2 regions of the Chelatococcus sp. GCM10030263 genome follow, and region 2 is predicted to be linked to the other one. Evidence: riboswitches for the same ligand, from Rfam matches in the RefSeq annotation. Region 2 holds a riboswitch; the other holds the start of a gene.
The links. Region 2 has a riboswitch for thiamine pyrophosphate ahead of thiO (glycine oxidase ThiO). Riboswitches for the same ligand answer to the same signal wherever they lie in the genome.
Positions count from the first base shown of each region.

Region 1: another riboswitch for thiamine pyrophosphate. It lies ahead of thiC (phosphomethylpyrimidine synthase ThiC); the one in region 2 lies ahead of thiO (glycine oxidase ThiO).

Region 1 is NZ_JBHTDB010000005.1:751,472-760,718, reverse strand. It holds gene ACFQU1_RS13735 (bile acid:sodium symporter family protein) at 1-345, opposite strand, end outside; gene map (type I methionyl aminopeptidase) at 552-1,373, shown strand; gene ACFQU1_RS13725 (DUF423 domain-containing protein) at 1,403-1,810, shown strand; gene argB (acetylglutamate kinase) at 1,878-2,786, shown strand; gene ACFQU1_RS13715 (hypothetical protein) at 2,799-3,008, opposite strand; gene ACFQU1_RS13710 (hypothetical protein) at 3,005-3,232, opposite strand; gene ACFQU1_RS13705 (pyrimidine 5'-nucleotidase) at 3,264-4,043, shown strand; gene ACFQU1_RS13700 (porin) at 4,130-5,362, opposite strand; TPP riboswitch at 5,742-5,861, shown strand; gene thiC (phosphomethylpyrimidine synthase ThiC) at 5,917-7,791, shown strand; gene ACFQU1_RS13690 (hypothetical protein) at 8,165-8,527, opposite strand; gene ACFQU1_RS13685 (OmpA family protein) at 9,158-9,247, shown strand, end outside.
Region 2 is NZ_JBHTDB010000016.1:406,013-415,259, reverse strand. It holds gene secG (preprotein translocase subunit SecG) at 1-448, shown strand, start outside; gene ACFQU1_RS24275 (CTP synthase) at 607-2,235, shown strand; gene ACFQU1_RS24270 (VOC family protein) at 2,355-3,227, shown strand; TPP riboswitch at 3,281-3,375, shown strand; gene thiO (glycine oxidase ThiO) at 3,364-4,512, shown strand; gene thiS (sulfur carrier protein ThiS) at 4,533-4,760, shown strand; gene ACFQU1_RS24255 (thiazole synthase) at 4,787-5,581, shown strand; gene ACFQU1_RS24250 (thiamine phosphate synthase) at 5,581-6,198, shown strand; gene queF (preQ(1) synthase) at 6,318-6,767, opposite strand; gene eno (phosphopyruvate hydratase) at 6,958-8,247, shown strand; gene ACFQU1_RS24235 (septum formation initiator family protein) at 8,409-8,714, shown strand; gene pdhA (pyruvate dehydrogenase (acetyl-transferring) E1 component subunit alpha) at 8,870-9,247, shown strand, end outside.

The DNA of each region.
Region 1 (9,247 bases), on a different contig from region 2:
CGACGACTGCACGGTCGACGGCAGGGTGCACAGGAAGAGAATGCCGGCATAGAGCGTCGGCGTGAGCAGGTTCGGCGACAACGGCGCGAGCGCCAGGCCGATCACCGGAAACAGTACGAAGGTCGTCGCCAGGATGACGATATGCAGCCGCCAGTGCCCGATGCCGGCGATCACCGCGTCGCGCGACAGCCGGGCGCCATGCAGGAAGAAGAGCAGCGCAATCGCCGCGTCGGTCACATATTCCAGATAATCGACGACCTCACCGCGCGCCGGCAGGAAGGACGCGATCACGACGACTGTGACAAGCGCGATGATGAAATTGTCGGGACGGAAACGGAAGCGCACGGCTGACCCCGCTCAAATGGCAACAAGGCACATAAAGCGGCTCGGCACTCCTTGTGAAGCCCTAATGCTGCATAGTCGCCTTGCTGATCAGCAGGTGCTGCGACGATCGGCGGCAACGCATTGGTTGACGGGAACGGCGCGCCCGCTATTCAGGGGCGGGCATCTTCGGCGACATCTTGGGCGCCAGGCCGGCAAGAGGACATGACGTGACGCTTCGCTACTCCGCCCAGGTCGATGTGACCGGGCGCCCTGTTCCGCTGCACGACGAGGAGGCCTTCGCGGGCATGCGCCGCGCCGGCCGGCTCGCGGCCGAGACGCTCGACTTCATCGCATCGGCGGTGCGGCCGGGGGTTTCGACGGCGGAGCTCGACAGGCTCTGCGAAGATTTCATGCGCGCCGCCGGCGCGACCCCTGCCACCATCGGCTACAAGGGCTATCGGCACGCCACCTGCATCTCGGTCAACCATGTGGTGACCCACGGCATTCCTTCCGAGAAGCTCCTCGCCGAAGGTGACATCCTGAACATCGACGTCACACCCATTCTCGACGGCTGGTACGGCGATTCGAGCCGCATGTATCTCGTCGGCGAGGTTTCCGTGAAGGCGCAACGCCTGGTCCACACCACCTACGACGCCATGATGGCGGGCATCGCCCAGGTGCGCCCCGGAAACACACTCGGCGACGTCGGCCATACGATCGAGCACGTGGCGCTGCGCGAACGCTTCTCCATCGTCGAGGACTTCTGCGGCCATGGCCTGGGGCAGGTCTTCCACGACGCACCGCAGGTGCTCCATTATGGAGAGCCGGGCACGGGCGTGGTGCTCGAGCCGGGCATGATCTTCACCATCGAACCCATGCTGAATGCCGGCAAGGCGGGCGTGAAGATTCTCGCCGACGGCTGGACGGCCGTCACACGCGACCGCTCGCTCTCGGCGCAGTTCGAACATACCGTCGGCGTCACCGAGGACGGCGTCGAAATTTTCACGCAGTCGCCGAAGGGCTATACCGAGCCGCCCTACGGGGCCTAGCCCATCCCGACGGAACAGCCGAGACCCGCATGCCGAACGAAACCTCCCTGGAGCCCCGTGCCGCGGTCGCCTTCATCGATCGGCTGCTCTTCTTTCTCGGCGCGATTGCCGGGCTCTGCGGCGTCGTGGGCGCCGCGGCCGCTGCCCATGTGACGGGTCCCGGCTCGCTCGATGTGGCGGCGAATTTCCTTCTGTTTCACGGGCCGTTGCTCATTGGGGTGGCACTTGCCGATCACATGGGTTTCGGGCGCGCCTCGGCCTTGCGCCTGGCCGGTGTCCTGATTGCCATCGGGCTCGTCGGCTTCAGCGGCGATCTCGCGGTGCGGGCCCTTGCCGGCATCTCGCCGCTCCCCATGGCGGCGCCGACCGGCGGCACGCTTCTCATGATCGGCTGGCTCTTCCTGGCGATCGCGGCGCTCGTGCCGCGGCGCGCGTAAGGGGCGACAAAACCGCCGACGTTCGCTAGAAAAGCGCAGTCATTCTCCGCCGAGGCTTTCGCGCGACATGTCCACGACTTCCTCCAAATCCGATCTGCCCGACGTGCACACCCGCGCCGAGGTGCTGGTGCAGGCCCTGCCGCACATGCAGCGCTACGACCAGGAGATCGTGGTCGTGAAATACGGCGGCCACGCCATGGGCGATCCGGCGGCAGCCGAGGATTTCGCCGAGGACATCGTGCTGCTCGAGCAATCGGGCGTGAAGCCGATCGTCGTGCATGGCGGCGGGCCGCAGATCGGCCAGATGCTGGAACGGCTCGGCGTCAAGTCGGAATTCGCCGCGGGTCTCAGGATCACCGACAAGGCGACCGTCGAGATCGTCGAGATGGTGCTCGCCGGCTCCATCAACAAGCAGATCGTCGGCACCATCTCCGCCGAAGGCGGCAAGGCGATCGGCCTGTGCGGCAAGGACGGCAATATGGTGATCGCGCGCAAGGTGACGCGCACGGTCGTCGATCCCGGCTCGAATATCGAGAAGGTTGTGGATCTCGGCTTCGTCGGCGAGCCGGAGCGCGTCGATCGCACCGTTCTCGATGCGGTGCTCGGCCAGGAGATCATCCCCGTGCTCGCGCCGGTCGCCGTGGGCACGGACGGGGCCACCTACAACGTCAATGCCGACACCTTCGCCGGCGCCATCGCCGGCGCCATGCGCGCCAAGCGCCTGCTGCTGCTCACGGACGTTCCCGGTGTGCTCGACAAGGACAAGAAGCTCCTGCCCGAGCTCTCAATCGAGGAATGCCGGCGCCTCATCGCCGACGGCACGATCACCGGCGGGATGATCCCGAAGGTCGAGACCTGCATCTATGCGCTCGAGCAGGGGGTCGAGGGCGTTGTCATTCTCGACGGCAAGGTGTCGCATGCCGTTCTCCTCGAACTCTACACGGACCATGGCGCGGGCACGCTGATCCGCCGCTGAGCGGCGGGCGCCTCAGGGCCGGTACAAGATTCGATAGAACGGCTTGACGAGCCGCCCCGACGGGTCGAAGCGCGCCGGCTCGAGAATGATCGAGACGATCCGCATGGCATCGATGCGCTTGGCCGACAGGGTGGCATTCAGCCCTTCGATCGTGGCTTCGGCTTCAGCCTCCGCCAGCCGCGATATGCGCGTCAGGCCGTTCTCTTGATCAACTTGGGTCATATCCATTCCTCGACAATGAACCAAACAACATAGCGGGCATGGAATAACGCCGAGCCGCTCCGGTTCCCGGCTATGCAGGAACAGCCACGCTTTCTGCGCATCGCGGGCGTTTTTCGCCGCGACAAGGTTTTGAGTTCCTTAAAAATACCCGTTCCGGCTGAGCTATTGGCCGTTTGGTTACGCCCTTCCCTCTTGCCGAAGCTTGGCGGATCGCCCAGATTCAACTGTTCCTCCTGGTGGGGGAACGGAGCCATCATGAACGAGACTTTTCTGCCGAAGCCCACGGACGGCATGGCTCTCCCGGAGCAGCCGCCGCCCGAGGCCGGGCTGGAGGCTTTGCCCAAGGGCCTGCCCAAGCCCTCCCTCGCGCATGTCGATACCTGGATCTTCGATCTCGACAACACACTCTACCCGCATGACGCCAAGCTCTGGCCGCAGGTCGACCAGCGCATCACCTTGTTTCTGGCCGAGCTCTGCGGGCTGGACGGGATCTCGGCGCGCGCGCTGCAGAAATATTACTACCATCGCTACGGCACGACCCTGCGCGGGCTGATGGAGGAATACGGCATCGATCCGCACGACTTCCTCGAATTCGCCCATGCCATCGATTATTCCGAGCTTCTGCCCGATCCCGACCTGGGCTCTGCCATTGCCGATCTTCCCGGGCGCAAGCTCATCCTGACGAACGGCTCACGCGGGCATGCGGAGGCGGTTGCGCTGAAGCTCGGTATTCTCGACCATTTCGAGGCGGTCTTCGACATCGTTGCCTCGGGCTTCGTGCCGAAGCCCGAGCAGAGCACCTATGAGCGCTTTCTGGACCAGCACAAGGTCGATCCGGCGACCGCCATCATGTTCGAGGATCTGGCGAAGAACCTTGTCGTGCCGCATGCGCTCGGCATGGCGACGGTGCTCGTGCTGCCGAAGACGGCCGATCCCTTCCGCGAAGCCCACGAGCAGGCGCCGATCGTCGCCCCTCACATCGACTTCATGACCGACGATCTGACTGGTTTCCTGCGCCGTTTCGTGCCGGGCTGACGGGCTCGGACCACCTATACCCTCCACAGGCGAGAGACACCCGCAAGGCGCGCACCGGCAAGGCGCGCACCAGCCGAGCCCGGTTCTCAGAAATCGCGCTGTAGACGCAGCCGGCCCTCGAAGGCATCGGCACTGCCGCTGTAGGCGACCGGAACACCGCCGACCGAGACCGCCGACCGGCCTGTCGGATCGAGCCGGTAGTACATAACCTCGACGCCGATATCCATGGCCTTCACCGGCGACCAGATCAGGTTGGAGCCGACCTGCAGGACCCGCGTGTCCCTCAAGCCGGAGAAGAGCTGGGTCACAGAGGCGTCGTAGTCGACCACGGTATAATTCGCCGTCACGCTTTGACGGACCGACGGCGTCCAGTAATGCAGGAAGGCGCCGGTGGCGCCCCACCCGCGCGTCGTCTTGATGTCGCCCCCTGCCAGCGCGCCATCCGTGAAGACTGCAGCGACCGGGCCAAGGCGGACCGTGCTGGTGTTGATCCCGAGATAGCTGAGGGCGCCGTCGCTGTAGGCGGCCTGCAGCCAGAGCTGGTCACCGGAAGCGAGCATGGGCAGGTTGATCGCGGTGCCGAGTTGGACGGCATAGCCATAGACGGCGTCCACCCGGTTGCCGAAGCCGGTGATCTGGCCGGAGTTCAGCTGGTGCACCGCGCCCGAGAGCTGCACCTTGCCCCAGCCCTTCTGAAACTGGTCATAGAGCAGCGCGCCGATCACATCCGGCATGCGCTCGCCGGCCGGATCGATGCCGCCATTGGCAAAGCTCGCGTTGACGAGACGCTGGTTGCGGTCTTCCAGCGAGAGCGTTGCGGAGAAGCCGTTGCCAAAGGAAGCGGTATAGGCGAGGACCTGCGCCGATTCGACATAGGAGCCGTAGCCACCGAGGATGCCGTCGCTGAAGTTGAATGTGTCGGCGTAGAAGTCGAAGAACGACTCCGTCACGCCCGCCGTGAGCCCGGCGAACTGGACGAAGGCCCGGTTGAGATCGACCGAAACCTGGGAGCCCTGCGGTCCCGGCTGCGTGTTGTAGGCGCCGGTACTGCGCGTGATGCGGTAGCGCGCAAAAGCCCTGACCACGCCGTATTCGGTCGAGGTGCGGGCGTCCACGTCGAGCTGCCCGCGGGCGCGGAAACCCGTCGCGTCACTGTAGCGCCCGTTGCCCGGCGCGCTCCACTGCGGCTCGAAATAGCGATATTCGGCACGCACCCGCCCGCCGATCTTCAGGCAGACGTCCGAGCCCGGGATATAGAAAAAGCCCGCGCCCTGTGCTGAGCAGATACGAACGTAGTCCGCCGGTGCGCCTTTCTGCATCGGCAGATCGGCGGCTTGCGCTGGCAGTAAATGACTCACGCTGGCCATAGCAGCGAGCGTGATGCTGCACAAAAAACCTCTATTCATCATCTTGCGGCTCCCGGAGGTAGACTGCCGGCAGGCAGTCGTACACACGTGCTACCAACCCCCCTCACGCCAAGAGCACCTAGCATAGTATTCACACGCCGATGTGAAGCCATAATGACGGCCCGTCATCTCTGCAACTCTGAAATAGTCTCTTCGTCTCTTTCGCAGTGACTGTTGCAAAGTCGCAAAGGTCCAGATGGATGCCGGCCGGTTGGCCACGGCCCGCGAGGGAGCTCAACTTCCCCTGGATGGCGGAATCGATTGACTTCGCCGGCAAAGTTGCCCACCATCGCAGCGTTCCGAGGGGGGCCCCGTGAGGGGGCTGAGATTCCGCCGGCTCGCCCGAGCACCGCGGTGACCCTTAGGACCTGATCCGGGTCATGCCGGCGAAGGGACGGAAACCTGCGTAACGCAATCCCCTCATATCGCTGCCACCCGGATCTCCTGAACCGAAAAGGAGGAGATCCATGACTGTGCATCAAAAGCCCGCCGGCCCGGCAAAGCCGGTGAGCGCGACGCCGGCCGAAGTGACGACCGGGGCCATCGCCGGTTCCGGCAAGGTCTATGCGAGCCCGGAAAACCGGCCTGACATCCGCGTGCCGTTCCGCGAAATTGCCCTCGATCCCTCCGCGGGCGAGCCGCCTTTTCGCGTCTACGATACGTCCGGCCCCTTCACCGATCCAGATACTGTCATCGACCTCGCCGCGGGACTGCCGCAGGTGCGCGCCTCATGGATCGCCTCTCGCGGTTTCGAGGCGGTTGCCGCCCGTCCGGTGAAGCCCGAGGACAATGGCAATATCTCACCCGAAAAGCTCGTGCCGGCCTGCCCGGCCGACCGCCGCGTGCTCGCCGGCGCCCCCGGGCGGCCGGTGACACAGCTCGAATGCGCGCGCGCCGGCATCATCACCGAAGAGATGATCTATGTGGCGCATCGCGAGAATCTCGGCCGCGCCGCGATGCTGGCCGGCGCCGAGGAGCGCCGCGCCGACGGGGAGGATTTCGGCGCGGAGATTCCAGCCTTCATCACGCCGGAATTCGTGCGCGACGAGGTGGCACGGGGGCGCGCCATCATCCCGGCCAATATCAATCACCCGGAGCTCGAGCCGACCATCATCGGCCGCAACTTCCTGGTGAAAATCAACGCCAATATCGGTAATTCCGCCGTCACGTCCTCGGCGGCCGACGAGGTGGAGAAGCTCGTCTGGGCGATCCGCTGGGGCGCCGACACCGTCATGGACCTCTCCACCGGCCGCAACATCCACAACATCCGCTCGTGGATCATGCGCAATGCGCCGGTGCCGATCGGCACGGTGCCGATCTATCAGGCGCTGGAAAAGGTCGACGGCGACCCGGCCAAGCTCGACTGGGAGGTCTTCAAGGATACGCTCATCGAGCAGGCTGAGCAGGGCGTCGACTATTTCACCATCCATGCGGGCGTGCGCCTCGCCTATGTGCCGCTCACGGCCAAGCGCGTCACCGGCATCGTGTCGCGCGGCGGCTCGATCATGGCGCGCTGGTGCCTGTCGCATCACAGGGAGAGTTTCCTCTACGAGCGCTTCGACGAGATCTGCGACATCATGCGCAAATATGATGTGTCGTTCTCGCTCGGCGACGGGCTGCGCCCCGGCTCCATCGCCGACGCGAACGACGCGGCGCAGTTCGCCGAGCTCGATACCCTCGGCGAACTTACCAAAATCGCCTGGGACAAGGGGTGCCAGGTCATGATCGAGGGCCCCGGCCATGTGCCGATGCACAAGATCAAAGCCAATATGGACAAGCAGCTCAAGGTCTGCGGCGAGGCGCCCTTCTATACGCTCGGGCCGTTGACCACGGACATCGCGCCGGGCTACGATCACATCACCTCGGCCATCGGGGCGGCGATGATCGGCTGGTTCGGCACGGCAATGCTCTGCTACGTCACGCCGAAGGAGCATCTCGGGCTACCGAACCGCGACGACGTGAAGACCGGCGTCATTACCTACCGAATCGCCGCGCATGCGGCCGACCTCGCCAAAGGCCATCCGGCAGCGAAGCTCCGGGACGACGCCCTGTCGCGGGCGCGCTTCGAGTTCCGCTGGCAGGACCAGTTCAATCTGGGGCTCGATCCGGACACGGCACGCGCCTTCCATGACGAGACGCTGCCGAAGGACGCGCACAAGGTGGCGCATTTCTGCTCCATGTGTGGGCCGAAGTTCTGCTCCATGAAAATCACGCAGGACCTGCGCGCCGAGGCCGGCGCCATGGCGGCCGCCGGTTCCGAGGAGGAACGCCAGGCCGGGCTCGCTCAAAAGGCCGAGGAGTTCAAGGCCAAGGGCGCTGCGATCTACGTGCCGGCGGAGTAGGGCTGGCGGCCTCCAACCGCCGCTGTCCCCGAATCGAGAAAATGCCCATGACGCGTGTGCGCCATGGGCATTTTCGTTGGACCGGCAGCTTTCGCGACCGCCGCCGCCAGGCTGGCAGTCCCGGCTTCTGAGACACTGCGAAGTTTAGGCTGCTGCCATGAACTACATCTTGGCCAGAAAATATTCTGATTTGGTCAATAGCGCAGGCTCTTGGAATATTCCCAAATTCTGCAATATGAATAGCCGTTCATTTTACGCTGCAATGCGAAATCTTATTATCGTCATAATCGCACGTTGATCTTCATCGACCAGGAACTCCACCGCTGAAAATGGTGGCTGCCAAGATGAAGGACGACTGATGCGGATGAACCGTCTAGCTTTGCTCGCCGGCACGGTGATGACCATGCCGATCCTGAGCGCCACGGCAGCGCCGCTCGATCTCACAAGCCGGCAGGATGAGCGGCTCCTCATTCTCGCCCAGGCCGGGCCCGGCAGCGACGAGCAAGACGGTCCGCCGGGTCGGCGGCGCCCCGACGGCGGTCGTCCCGAGGGCGGTCGTCAGGACGGTGGGCAGCGGGAGCAGCCCGGCGCGCGGGGACGGCCCGACGGTGGCCCCCCTCAGGGAGGCCGTCCAGACGCCCAGAGGCCGGACATGCCGCGCCCGGGACCGCCGGCCGGCATGCCGCGCGGCGAGCCGCCGCGCCAACAGATGCAGCGCCAGGAAATGCAGCGGCAAGACATGCCGCGGCCGCAGATGCGCCGTCCCGAGGGCCTTCCCGAGGGCCCGCGCGGCGGGCCCGGACGCCCTGAGGCCCCACCTGATGTGCGGCGAGGTCAGCCGAGACCGAACGCTCCCGAGGACGCGCCGGGGCGCCCGTCTCGCTCGGAAATGCCGCGTTCCGTTGGGCCGCGCGACGTAGCACCCGCTCCGGGCGGCCCGCGCGCGGTCCCCGGACGCCCCGAGGCGCCGCCCGATGCGCGGCGCGGCCAGCCGAGGCCAAACGCTCCTCAGGACGGGCCGGGCCGCCCGCCTCGGACAGAAGCGCCGCGACCGGCTCCCGGCCGCACTGCGCCCGACCAATCCTCACCAAATCAGCGCGTTCCCGGCCAGCCCGTTCCCGGCCAACCCCTGCCGGGGCAAGGTCTCCGCCCGGTTCCGGGGCAAGCGCCGGATTCTGGTCCCCCCGGGCGGCCCATGCCGTCTATGGACGATCGGCCCGGCCTCCAGCAACCACCGCGCCCTGAACGCGGCGACCGGCCGGCGCCGAGCGGCCGGCCTCTGCCGCCGGAGCGGCAGGTCGCTCCCGATGGGGCCGTTCCGCCCGGACGGCCGGTCCCTCCCCGTCAGCCCCTTCCGGGACAGGCAGTGCCTCCGCCCGGCGGTCCGGCAACGGGCGGGCAGCAGCTGCGTCCCGGCATGCCGCCCGGTTCAGAGCGAGGCGATCGTCCGGATCTC
Region 2 (9,247 bases):
TGTCGTCATCGCGCTCGTCGGCGTGGTGCTGCTGCAGCGCTCCGAAGGGGGCGGGCTCGGCATGGGCGGCGGCGGCGTGTCCGGCTTCATGACCGGGCGGGGCCAGACGAACGTGCTGACCCGCACGACCGCCATTCTCGCGACGATCTTCTTTTTGACGAGCCTTGGCCTGTCGATACTCGCCAGCTTGCAGCGCAACCAGCGCTCCATCTTCGACACGATGCCCAATGCGCCGGCCGCGCCTTCGGCACCTGGCGCGCCGAGCAGCGGCGGAGGCGGCGTGCTCGACCAGCTCCAGCAGTTGCAGAACCGGCAGCAGGGACAATCGCCCGCGCCCCCCGCTTCGGTGCCTGACGCGCCCGCCGCCCCGTCTGCCCCGGCGGCGCCCGCGCCGGCCGCACCTGCTGCCCCGGCTCCCTCTGGACCGCAAGTGCCGGGTTCTCAGTAACAGGCGGCGACAACAGCGACGTCGCAGGCATGCTCACGGGATGGGAGATCGGCTGAGAGACCGGTCTCCTTTCCCTGGGGATGCGTGTTTCTTTTTGCCGGGGATCGGCATCTTTGCCTCTCCCCGAATCGATTCCGATGGAGTAGAAGAGGAACCCCATGGCGCGGTACGTTTTCATCACCGGCGGCGTGGTGTCCTCCCTGGGCAAGGGGCTTGCATCGGCGGCCCTCGGAGCTCTCCTGCAGGCACGTGGCTACAGCGTGCGCTTGCGCAAGCTCGATCCCTATCTCAATGTTGATCCGGGAACGATGAGCCCTTACCAGCATGGTGAGGTCTTCGTGACGGACGACGGCGCCGAGACCGATCTCGATCTCGGCCATTACGAGCGCTTCACAGGTCGTCCCTGCACCCGCGACGACAATGTCACGACGGGGCGCATCTATCTCGACATCCTGACGAAGGAGCGGCGCGGCGATTATCTCGGCGCGACTGTGCAGGTCATTCCGCATGTCACGAATGCCATCAAGGAATTCGTGCTGACGGGCAACGAAGACAGCGATTTCGTGCTGGTCGAGATCGGCGGCACGGTGGGCGACATCGAAAGCCTGCCCTTTCTGGAAGCCATCCGCCAGCTCGGCCAGGAGCTCGACCGCGGCCAGGCTGTCTTCATCCACCTGACGCTCCTGCCCTATATTCCCTCGGCGGGCGAGCTCAAGACGAAGCCGACGCAGCATTCCGTCGCCGAGCTGCGCTCGATCGGCATTCAGCCGGACATCCTGCTCTGCCGCACCGATCGCCCCATCCCGCAGGAGGAGCGGCGCAAACTCTCGCTGTTCTGCAATGTCCGCGAGAGCGCGGTGATCGAGGCCCGCGATGTCGCCTCGATCTATGATGTGCCGATCGCCTATCACGCCGAAGGCCTGGACACCGAGGTGCTCGCCGCCTTTAGGATCGACGATGCGCCGAAGCCGAACATCACCCGCTGGACTGGCATTTCCGAACGCGTCCGCAATCCGGAAGGCGAGGTGACCATTGCCATCGTCGGCAAATATACCGGCCTCAAGGATGCCTATAAGTCGCTGATCGAGGCGTTGATGCACGGCGGCATCGCCAACCGCGTCAAGGTCAATCTCGACTGGATCGAGAGCGAGATCTTCGAGCGCGAGGACCCTGCCCCCTTCCTGGAACATGTCGACGGCATCCTTGTGCCCGGCGGCTTCGGCCAACGCGGGGCGGAGGGCAAGATCCGCGCCGCCGGTTTCGCGCGCGAGCGCAAGCTTCCCTATTTCGGCATCTGCTTCGGCATGCAGATGGCGGTGATCGAAGCGACCCGCTCGCTCGCCGGCGTCAGGGAGGCCAATTCGACCGAATTCGGCCCGACCAGCGAGCCGGTTGTCGGCCTCCTCACCGAATGGCTCAAGGGCAACGAGCTCGAACGGCGCCGCGCCGACGGCGATCTCGGCGGCACCATGCGCCTCGGCGCCTATGAGGCGCATCTCAACCCCGGCTGCAAGGTGGCTGAGATCTATGGCGCCACGCAAATCTTCGAGCGCCATCGCCATCGCTACGAGGTGAACATGGCCTATCGGGCGCGTCTCGAGGACAAGGGCATGCGCTTCTGCGGCATATCCCCCGATGGCCTTCTGCCGGAGATCGTCGAACTTGCCGATCACCCCTGGTTCATCGGCGTGCAGTTCCACCCGGAGCTGAAGTCGCGTCCCTTCGAGCCGCATCCCCTGTTCCAGAGCTTCGTGGCCGCGGCCGTGGAGCAATCGCGGCTCGTGTAGGGACTTGAGCGGGATCTCGCATCTAGGGCGCACGATCCCTCCCATCGCGGGGAGGGTACTCCGCGCAGCGGAGGAGGTGGGATCCCCACCTGTCTCAGAGCAAAGGACGGGTATCTGACATGCCCCGCGGCATCGACCATCTCGTCATCGCCGTCCGCGATCTCGACGCGGCCGGCGATTTCTATGCCCGGCTCGGCTTCACGGTGGGCGCGCGCAACCGGCACCCCTGGGGCACGGAAAACCGCATCGTGCAGCTCGACGGCTCGTTTATCGAGCTCGTCGCCGTCGTCGATGAAACGGCGATCCCGCCGCATGGCCCCCGCCGGTTCAGCTTCGGCGCCTTCCTGCGCGACTATCTCGCCGCCCGCGAGGGATTTGCCATGCTCGTGCTTGAATCGGACGACGCCGCAGCCGATGCGAAAGGCTTCGCCGCGGCCGGCATCGGCGATTTCGAGCCCTTCTTCTTCGAGCGGCGCGGGCGCCGCCCGGACGGCAGCGAGACGACGGTCGCCTTCACACTCGCCTTCGCTCACGACGCAGGCGCGCCGAACGTCGGCTTTTTCACCTGCCAGCACCATCATCCCGAGAATTTCTGGAACGCGGCGTTCCAGCAGCATGCCAATGGCGCGCGGCGCATCGCGGCAGCCGTAATGGCCGCGGAAAACCCGACCGACCATCACATTTTCCTCTCGGCCTTTACCGGTCAGCGCGATCTGCATGCCACCTCGCTTGGCGTGAGTGCCGCCTTGCCGCGCGGGCGGTTCGACATTCTCTCGCCGGACGCCTGCCGGAGCCTTTATGGCCTCGCGGATGCACCGCGCGATCCGGCGCTCGTCGCCTTGACGATCGCCGTGGACGACGTCGAGGCCGTTGCGGCCCACCTCACCGGCGCCGGCATCCCGAGCCGCGCGATCGGACCGCGGCTCGTCGTGCCGCCGGAGGCCGGCTTCGGCACCGCGATCGCCTTCGAGCCTGCGGGAGGGGCCTCGTAAGCCCGGCGATCGCGCATCCCTTGCCGATTGCCGACCGAGAGGCCATCATAAGGAGACATGGCTTGGGGTGCCCCATCCGGGGCTGAGATCATACCCATCGAACCTGTCTGGGTCATGCCAGCGTAGGGAGCCGCCGATGCTTCATCAGGACAAGGGGTCGGACGTCGCCGTCATCGGTGCGGGCGTCATCGGTTTGTCGATCGCCTGGCGGCTCGCCCAGCGCGGCCTCAGTGTCACGGTCTTCGACCGTGGCCGGGCAGGCGAGGGGGCAAGTCACGCAGCCGCCGGCATGCTCGCCGCCTGCGCCGAAATCGAGCCCTCGGAAGAGCGCCTCCTCAACCTCAACCGGGCGAGCCAGGCCCTCTGGCCCGATTTTGCGGCCGAGGTCGAAGCGGCAAGCGGCGAGACGGTCGATCTCCGGCAGGAAGGCACGCTCAATATCGCCTTGACCGCGGACGAGGCGGCACGCCTCAAGCAGCATCTCGTGCTGCAGGAAAAATTGCAGCTTCCGGTGAGCTGGCTGTCCGCGACGGACGTGCGGCGCCGCGAGCCGGCGCTTGCCCCGGGTCTTGTCGGCGGCATCGTCTCGCCGGAAGATCACCAGGTCGACAACCGCAAACTCGCGCGCGCCCTGAAGATCGCGGCCACCGCCGCCGGCGTGCGGCTCGTGGAAGAGACGGCCGTCACGGCGCTTGCCGTCGGGAATGGTCGTGTCACCGGCATCGAAACCGCCGCCGGCCTCTATTCCGCCGGCACGGTCGTGCTGGCAGCCGGCGCCTGGTCGCGCGGGCTCGATGGCCTGCCGGCCGAGGCGCGCCCACCTGTGCGGCCGGTCAAGGGTCAGCTTATCGCACTCGGCATGGATCCGGCTGCGCCGCTTCTCAATCACGTGGTCTGGGCGCCGGGCGTCTACATGGTGCCGCGCCGCGACGGCCGGCTCATTCTCGGCGCCACCGTCGAGGAGAAGGGCTTCGATCAGGCCATCACCGCCGGTGGGCTGCTGTCGCTCCTCCACGCCGGCTGGCGCGCGCTTCCGGCCATCGAGGAACTGCCGGTGATCGAGACCTGGGTCGGGCATCGGCCCGGCAGCCGCGATGATGCGCCGGTACTGGGACCTGGCCCCGTCGAAGGCCTCGTCTATGCCACCGGCCACCACCGCAACGGCATCCTGCTCACGCCGATTACCGCCAAGGTAATCAGCGATTTGATCGTCGAGGGCCTGCTCGATCCGGTGGCGGAGCCTTTCCGGCTCTCCCGCTTCACCTCCGCTCCCGTCGCGGCGTGAGCGGCGCAAGGCACTGAAGAATGCGCGAAGAGAACACTAAGACGCGCGGCATGATCCGCATCAACGGCGAGGACGAGGCACTCACGGCCGCGACAGTGGCCGATCTCGTGGCGCAGCATATTGCGCCCGAGGCGCGCGGGGTGGCGGTGGCGCTCAACGGCGCGGTCGTCCCGCGAGCCCGTTGGACGGAGACCGCATTGTCCCCCGGCGATCGCATCGAGATCGTCCATGCCCGACAGGGAGGTTGATTCGTCCTATGAACCTCATGGCACAAATGCCTGAACGGGCTCATTCTTCCACAGACGATGCGCTCATCATCGCCGATCGCCGGTTCACCTCGCGGCTCTTCCTCGGCACGGCCGGCTATCCCAACCAGCAGGCTATGCTGGACGCGGTCGCGGCAAGCGGCACCGAGATGGTCACCGCCTCGATCCGCCGCATCAGCCTCGATGGCTACGAGGAAAGCCTCCTCGACGTGCTCGGCGACCGGGTCTCATTCCTGCCGAATACGGCCGGCTGCCAGACGGCGCGCGATGCCGTGCTCACCGCCGAGCTCGCCCGCGAGGCGCTCGGCACCAACTGGGTGAAGCTCGAGATCATCGGCGATCGCGAGCTGCAATATCCGGATGTCGAAGAGCTGCTGGCGGCCACCGCGGAGCTCGTCGGCAAGGGCTTCGTGGTGCTGCCTTACTGCACCGAGGATCCGGTCATCTGCCGCAAGCTCGCCGATGCCGGAGCGGCCGCAGTGATGCCGCTCGGTTCGCCGATCGGCTCCGGCCTCGGCATCTCCAATCCCCATCTCATCGAGCTCGTGGCGAGCCGCAGCCCCGTGCCGGTGGTGCTCGATGCCGGCATCGGCACCGCCTCCGATGCCGCTTTCGCCATGGAGCTCGGCTGCTCGGCGGTGCTGCTCAACACCGCCATCTCGCGCGCCGACAATCCCGTGCTGATGGCCAAGGCCATGCGCGCAGGCGTCGAGGGCGGGCGCCTCGCGCGGCTCGCCGGGCGCATTCCGCGCCGGCGCTATGCCGAACCGTCGAGCCCGCAGCTCGGTCTCGTCGAGAACTGATGCTCCCGGACCCGCCGCTTCTCGTCGTCAGCGACCGCCGCCAGACGGATCGGCCGATGGAGGAGGTGGCGGCGGCGGCCTTTGCCGGCGGGTGCCGCTGGTTCAGCTTGCGCGAAAAGGACTTAATCCGCGACGCTCAAATCTCACTTGCGCTTCGGATCAAGGCGCTCGCCGCGCCTTACGGCGCGCGGGTCATGCTCCATGGCGAGCCGGACCTCGCGCATGCGGCCGGACTCGACGGTATCCATCTCGGCGCGGCCGGGAATGCCGAGGCCGCACGGGCCCTGCTCGGACCGAACGTGTTCATCGGCCAATCGGTCCATAGGGTCAGCGAGGCCGGCGCCGCGCCGGCGGAGGCCCTGGATTATGTGATCGCCGGTCCGGCGTTCCTCACGGCGAGCAAGCCCGGCTACGGCCCGGCACTCGGAGCGGAGGGGCTCAAGGCTATCACTGCCGCGACGTCGCTACCGGTGATCGCCATCGGCGGCATTGCTGCTGACACGGTCGAGACCTGCCGTGCGGCCGGTGTGGCCGGCATCGCCGTGATGGGAGGCGTCATGCGCGCGGACGATCCCGCCGGTGAAGTCGCGGCGCTGATCGCGGCGTGGCGGGGGTAGGCCGTTAGCCCGAGAATCGTGGCGCTACCAATATGTTAACGTGACGTTCTGAATCCGCTTCTGAATGTCAGGCCCGGGATTCACAGCCCAGGGCCAAAAAGCCAGCCGTGGCCCACGGCTCACCGCGGCCGATAGGGCGGCACGCCCTGGTCGGGCAGGAAGAGCCCCTCGGGCGGGGCGCCCGTCTGCCAGAAGACGTCGATCGGAATGCCGCCGCGCGGATACCAGTAGCCACCGACGCGCATCCACACCGGCGCGAGCAGCTCGGCGATGCGCTTGCCGATCGACACCGTGCAGTCCTCGTGAAAGGCGCCGTGGTTGCGGAAGGCGTTGAGATAGAGCTTCAGCGCCTTCGATTCGAGGAGCCAGTCGCCCGGCACATAATCGATGACGATGATGCCGAAGTCTGGCTGGCCGGTGACCGGGCAGAGCGACGTGAATTCCGGGCAGGTGAAGCGTGCGACATAAGGCGTGCCGGCCTGCGGGTTCGGCACGCGGTCGAGCTGCGCCTCCTCGGGTGAGGCGGGCAGGGGGCTCGGCCTGCCGAGCTGGAGCGTGTCATTGGTCATTTCCGTGTTCCTTTTGCCGGCCTCCCGCGCCGAGCGATCATGGTCCGCAGCTGTCATGCTGGACCGCGCCGCGGCTTTTAGCGGCGTCGGAGCCGGTGACCCTTGCCAGCTTCAGCAGTTGGCGTAAAAGCCGGGCTGAGACAAGGCCAGTTGGCCGCGTTGCCCTGCAGTTTTCTGGTCGGAGGCCCCCATGACAGCCATCGTCGATGTTCTCGCCCGTGAAATCCTCGACAGCCGCGGCAATCCGACCGTCGAGGTCGACGTATCGCTGGAGGACGGCTCCTTCGGCCGCGCCGCGGTGCCTTCCGGCGCCTCGACCGGCGCCCACGAGGCCGTCGAGCTGCGCGACGGCGACAAGGCCCGTTATGGCGGCAAGGGCGTGTTGAAGGCGGTCGAGGCGGTCAACGGCGAGATTCTCGAGGCGATCGGCGGCTTCGATGCCCAGGACCAGGTCCAGATCGACGAGTCGATGATCGCCCTCGACGGCACGCCCAACAAGAGCCGGCTCGGCGCCAATGCCATTCTCGGCGTGTCGCTGGCTGTTGCAAAAGCCGCCGCCCAGGCGAGCGGATTGCCGCTCTACCGCTATGTCGGCGGCACCCAGGCGCGCGTCCTGCCCGTGCCGATGATGAATATCGTGAATGGCGGCGTGCATGCCGACAACCCCATCGACTTCCAGGAGTTCATGGTGATGCCGGTCGGCGCGCCGAGCTTCAGCGAGGGGCTGCGCATGGGCGCGGAGATCTTCCACATCCTGAAGAAGGCGCTGAAGGATGCCGGTCACAACACCAATGTCGGCGACGAGGGCGGATTCGCGCCCAATCTGCCGTCGGCCGAGGCCGCACTCGATTTCGTGATGCAGGCGGTGCGCACCGCCGGCTTCGAGCCGGGACGGGACGTGGTGCTCGCGCTCGATTGCGCCGCGACCGAGTTCTTCAAGGACGGCGCCTATGTCTATTCGGGCGAGGGCACGACGCGCAGCCCGTCCGAACAGGCCCACTATCTCGCCAAGCTCGTGGCCGACTATCCGATCGCCTCGATCGAGGACGGCATGGCCGAGGACGACTGGGACGGCTGGAAGGAACTGACCGACCTCGTCGGCGGCAAGACGCAGCTCGTCGGCGACGATCTCTTCGTCACCAATGTCACGCGCCTGCAACAGGGCATCGACCAGGGCGTCGGCAATTCCATTCTCGTGAAGGTCAACCAGATCGGCTCGCTGACAGAGACGCTTGCCGCCGTCGATCTCGCCCATCGCGCCGGCTATCGGGCGGTGATGTCGCACCGCTCCGGCGAGACCGAGGACGCGACGATCGCCGATCTCGCCGTCGCCACCAATTGCGGGCAGATCAAGACCGGCTCGCTCGCGCGGTCCGACCGGCTCGCGAAATACAACCAGCTGCTGCGCATCGAGCAGGAGCTCGGCAACGACGCGCGCTACGCCGGTCGCGCGGCGCTCGCAGCGCTGGCGCGGTCGTAATCCTCGGCTCGATGGCCTCGGCCCACGATCCCCGGTTCCGGCCGGGGATTTTTCGTATGCATCTGCGGTTCTAACCGCTTTTTAACCACGGCGGATGCAGACTTGCCGTCATGGTTGTTCGTCGGCGTCTTCGTGCAGTTCTGATTCCCCTCGTGCTCTACATGGTGTCGAGCGCGGTCGTCGGCTATTTCGTCTTTCACGCGCACCACGGCGCGCGCGGCCTGGAGGCCAAGCGCGAGCTCACGGCGGAAATCGCGCGGCTCACCGACGAGCTCGCCACATTGAGAGACGAGCGTGCGTCATGGGAAAAGCGGGCCTCGATGCTGCGCGCCGAGGCGATCGACTACGACGTGCTCGACGAGCAGGCCCGCGAAGTGCTGGGATATGTTCACAAGAACGACGTCGTCGTTCTGCTCGGTCAGCAGGATGGCGCTGCCAACGAGACGGCGTCACCGGCGACGCCGTGAGGATCTCGGCTTAACCAAATTCCGGTTGATCCGAAAAAGTGGCGCCTTTTCAGGCCGTTAGTTGCATTTGAACCTATTATTTTTGATCGGAGGGTCTCGCCATGAGGGCGGCCCTGCGCTACATATCCTCTCAAACTCTGGTCGGGAGGATGTTCATGGCCCTTGCCGCACGAAAAGCTTCGCGCGCCGACGCTCAGGTCGATTCCGTGACGTCTGAAGCAGCGGGACAACGCCGAGGCGGGCGCCTTGCGAAGGCTCCAGCCAAGAAGCGGGGGCCGGCCAATGCGGGCTCGAGCACCGGCTTCACCAAGGAACAGGAGTTCGCCGCGTTCCGCGACATGCTCTTGATCCGCCGTTTCGAAGAGAAGGCGGGTCAGATGTATGGCATGGGCCTCATCGGCGGCTTCTGCCATCTCTATATCGGCCAGGAAGCCGTGATCGTCGGCATGCAGGCCGCCGCTGCCGGAGATGATCAGGTGATCACCGGCTACCGCGACCACGGCCATATGCTCGCGACGGGCATGGATCCCAAG